DNA from 2 places in the Pseudomonas sp. GW823-FHT06B06 genome. Region 2 is predicted to be linked to the other one. Evidence: predicted binding sites of a transcription regulator. Region 2 holds the regulator's gene; the other holds the start of a gene.
What was found. Region 2 encodes FliA, which starts transcription of late flagellar genes. Its sites were predicted from a motif close to CTAAAGTTTNNNNNNNNNNNGCCGNTAA; they were not measured.
Positions count from the first base shown of each region.

Region 1: motA (flagellar motor stator protein MotA) is a predicted target of FliA. The motif match lies at 1,136-1,163, and genes of this name have one in related genera.

Region 1 covers NZ_JBXAHO010000024.1:32,380-34,553, reverse strand. The annotation lists gene AC1Q8Q_RS21035 (HDOD domain-containing protein) at 1-1,065, opposite strand, end outside; gene motA (flagellar motor stator protein MotA) at 1,232-2,083, shown strand; gene motB (flagellar motor protein MotB) at 2,087-2,174, shown strand, end outside.
Region 2 covers NZ_JBXAHO010000016.1:50,198-52,371, forward strand. The annotation lists gene AC1Q8Q_RS16415 (chemotaxis response regulator CheY) at 1-244, opposite strand, end outside; gene fliA (RNA polymerase sigma factor FliA) at 411-1,151, opposite strand; gene fleN (flagellar synthesis regulator FleN) at 1,148-1,978, opposite strand; gene flhF (flagellar biosynthesis GTPase FlhF) at 2,095-2,174, opposite strand, start outside.

The sequences.
Region 1 (2,174 bases), on a different contig from region 2:
GCATTGTTTGCGCCACTTCGCCAGGTCTTCGGCGGTGGGTGCCGGGGCTGGCTGCAAACTGGCATGCACAGGGCTCGTGCCCCATGGCCAGATCAGCGCGACAGCGGGATGCCAAAGGTCGGGCATGGCGTGATAACGCGCGCTGTTGGCGGCTTGCTGGTGCAGTTGTTGTTGCACCTCGCTCATCGGTATTTGCAAGTAGAGGCTGGTCAGGTACTGCCAGCGCTCACTGTGCGGACTGTCCCAGGCATGGTGCGCCGAGAGCGCCAGCCCGTTGGCTAAAAGTACCGTGTTGGCCGGTTGATTGAGCCAGCGGCGCAGGGTCGGGTCGTCATCCAGGCGGTTCTGCTGGCGTAGCGGATGCTCGCTGTCACGGGCAATGCGCAGAACTTTGACCAGCTCCCGTTGCTCGGTCAGCAACAGTCGATAGCCCTGTTGAACCCAGATCGGCAGGTGCCACAGGTTCACCAGGGCCAGGCCGATCTCCAGCAGGCGAGCGCCAAACAGTTGCTTTTCGACGGTGCGCGCCGATTCGCCTTTATGAATGACCCGCAGCTCCCAGTCTTCGAGCAGGTGCGGATGCGTCAGCGCCAACGGCCACAGTGGTGACAGAAACAGCAGGCTGCCCCAATGGATGTCCTGCCACAGGCGCGCCAGGCGGCTGGCAAAAAAACCGTTGGCCTGTTGGCTGGCGTGCTGGCTGATCAATTGCAACTGGCGCAGGGCTTTGGGAATCTCGCCCTGGGGCATGGCGGGCAGTCGCGCGAGCAGCTCCTCGGTGCGTTTCAAACCGAGGCGATTGATGGCGACCTCAAGATTTTCCGCAGGCTCAGTCATGCTGCCATGGCTGTGTCGGTTGGCCGCGCGAATCACGCTCAAGGCCAGGGCCGGACTGTCCTGCATCAAGTCGGCAATCTTGCGCACAGAGCTGCGACTGTCGCGCAAGGCCCGGCAGACACGGTCGTGACTGGCCTGCGGAACCGGCAGGCGTACACCGTCGAGAAGTTTGACCCAGTCTTCGAGCGTGGTCGGAGTTGGCGTTGGGGCGTTCGTGTTTTTAGCCATGTCTGGAGGCGATCATCGTCAACAATACCTATGCCCGGAGGGGGTCAAATTAGCTTTTCGCCTGAACTGGCTATAGTCTGGCGCAGTTTTGCCGATAAGTAGAAGAAGAGATTTTTTAACTTCCGAATATGACCTTGAACCCGACTCAGTAAGTGCTCTCCTACCTATGGCTAAAATTATCGGCATCATCGTCGTATTCGCGAGCGTGCTCGGCGGATACGTGCTCTCCCATGGCAAGATTGCCGCCCTGATCCAGCCTTTCGAGGTGATGATCATCGGTGGTGCGGCCCTCGGTGCATTCCTGCAGGCCAACCCCGGTTACATGACCATGCACGTGCTCAAGAAATCCCTGAGCATGTTCGGTTCGCGTTTCAGCCATGCCTTCTATCTTGAAGTGTTGGGCCTGATCTACGAGATTCTCAACAAGAGCCGCCGCGAAGGCATGATGGCCATCGAAGCGGACATCGAAGATGCCGCGGCGAGCCCGATCTTCGCCAAGTACCCGACGGTCCTCAAGGATGAGCGCATGACCGCGTTCATCTGTGATTACCTGCGCATCATGTCTTCCGGCAACATGGCGCCCCACGAGCTGGAGGGCCTGTTCGACATGGAGCTCTACAGCCTCAAGGAGGACCTGGAGCACCCGTCCCACGCGGTGAACGGTATTGCCGACGCCATGCCCGGTTTCGGTATCGTCGCGGCGGTCCTGGGTATCGTGGTGACCATGGCCTCGCTGGGTGAGGGCGACCAGAAGTCCATCGGCCTGCACGTTGGTGCGGCACTGGTCGGTACCTTCTTCGGTATTCTCGCGGCCTACGGTTTCTTCGGCCCGCTGGCGCATTCCCTGGCCCACGATGCCAAGGAAGAGCTGAACGTCTACGAAGCTATCAAGGCCTCGCTGGTGGCTTCCGCTTCCGGCATGCCGCCGTCGCTGGCCGTGGAGTTCGGGCGCAAAGTCCTGTACCCGGCGCACCGCCCAAGCTTCGCCGAGCTGGAACAAGCGGTTCGTGGTCGTTAAGCCATGGAGAACAATCAGCCGATAATCATCAAGCGCGTCAAGCGCATCGCCGGCGGGCATCACGGGGGCGCCTGGAAAATCGCCTTCGCCG
Region 2 (2,174 bases):
TCACCATCAGCACTGGCAGGTGCTTGAGTTTTTCATCGGCGCGCACATGACGCAGCAGATCGATACCGGTCATGCCAGGCATGTTCCAGTCCGTCACCAGAAAGTCGATGCTCCCGCTGTTGAGTACCGGAATGGCGGTAGTGCCATCGTCGGCCTCGACCGTGTTGGTGAACCCAAGGTCACGCAACAGGTTCTTGATGATCCGCCGCATCGTTGAGAAGTCATCAACGATGAGGATTTTCATGTTCTTGTCCAATTCGACCTCCAAGCAGACTAAAACGCGCCCAGCACCTGGACACGCCATTTCTATCAATCTGGCAAAACACTCGATGACTGTTTGGGATACAACGGATCGAGACCGGCGCGGTTCATTACCCCACCAGCCGCGTCGCAGTGCCCCCACACTGCCTTCAGCGCGCTCGCCACTCTCCCAGACGCCCCCGCAAACGGGCCGCGCACTGGCTGTGTAACTGGCTGACCCGGGATTCGCTGACCCCCAGGACTTCGCCGATTTCCTTGAGATTCAATTCTTCGTCGTAATACAACGCCAACACCAATCGCTCGCGCTCCGGCAAGTTGGCGATCGCGTCCGCCAGCGCCGCTTGGAAGCGTTCATCTTCCAGATCGCGAGACGGTTCCAGATGCGCACTGGCGCCATCCTCGTGCAGCCCTTCGTGTTCGCCGTCCTGCAACAGGTCGTCGAAACTGAACAGCCGACTGCCCAGGGTGTCGTTCAAAATCCCGTAGTAATCGTCAAGACTCAATTGGAGTTCGGCCGCAACTTCGTGATCTTTAGCGTCACGCCCGGTTTTAGCTTCAATCGAGCGAATCGCGTCGCTGACCATCCGCGTATTGCGGTGGACCGAACGAGGCGCCCAGTCGCCCTTGCGCACTTCATCGAGCATGGCGCCGCGGATGCGGATGCCCGCGTAGGTTTCGAAACTCGCGCCTTTGCTGGCGTCGTATTTGGTCGAGACTTCCAGCAGGCCGATCATCCCGGCCTGGATCAGGTCTTCGACCTGGACACTGGCCGGCAGTCGTGCAAGCAAGTGATAGGCAATGCGTTTAACCAGCGGCGCGTAACGCTCGATCAGCTCGTACTGCGCGTCACGCGCCGATGCCTTGTAGAGGTTGTAACCGCTTGCGGTCATAGCACGGGTCCTGCCGTCTGTTGCACGAGGCGCTCGACGAAGAATTCCAGGTGCCCGCGCGGGTTGGCGGGCAGTGGCCAGGTATCGACCTTCTGCGCGATCGCCTTGAATGCCAGCGAGCACTTGGAGCGCGGGAAGGCCTCGTAGACGGCGCGCTGCTTCTGCACGGCCTTGCGCACGCTTTCGTCGTACGGCACCGCACCGACATATTGCAAGGCGACGTCGAGGAAGCGGTCGGTGACCTTGGTCAACTTGGCGAACAGGTTGCGCCCTTCCTGGGGGCTCTGCGCCATGTTGGCCAGCACCCGGAAACGGTTCATGCCGTAATCGCGGTTGAGCAATTTGATCAACGCATAGGCGTCAGTGATCGAGGTCGGCTCGTCGCAGACCACCAGCAACACTTCCTGGGCCGCGCGCACGAAGCTGACCACCGACTCGCCAATACCTGCAGCGGTGTCGATCACCAGCACGTCGAGATTGTCGCCAATGTCGCTGAAGGCCTGGATCAGGCCAGCGTGCTGCGCCGGGCTCAAGTGAACCATGCTCTGGGTGCCGGACGCCGCCGGAACGATGCGGATGCCGCCGGGCCCCTGCAACAGCACGTCGCGCAATTCACAGCGGCCTTCAATCACGTCGGCCAGGGTACGTTTGGGTGTCAGCCCCAACAGAACGTCGACATTCGCCAGCCCAAGGTCAGCGTCCAGCAACATGACGCGCCGGCCAAGCTCAGCCAAAGCCAGGGACAAGTTCACTGACACGTTAGTTTTGCCGACGCCACCTTTGCCGCCGGTCACCGCGATCACCTGTACAGGATGCATGCTGCCCATGTTATTTCTTTACCTTGTTCTGCATAGACGGGGCCACATAACTGGCTGCGCGTTCACAACCGGAACAATGCATGGCAGGCCATCGATGTAGGGTACAAAAACTATTCATTGTTACCTCAGCCAACCTGCTTGGTCGGACTGTGGTAGATATCAGCGAACATGTCAGCCATGGCCTCTTCGCTGGGTTCTTCCTGCA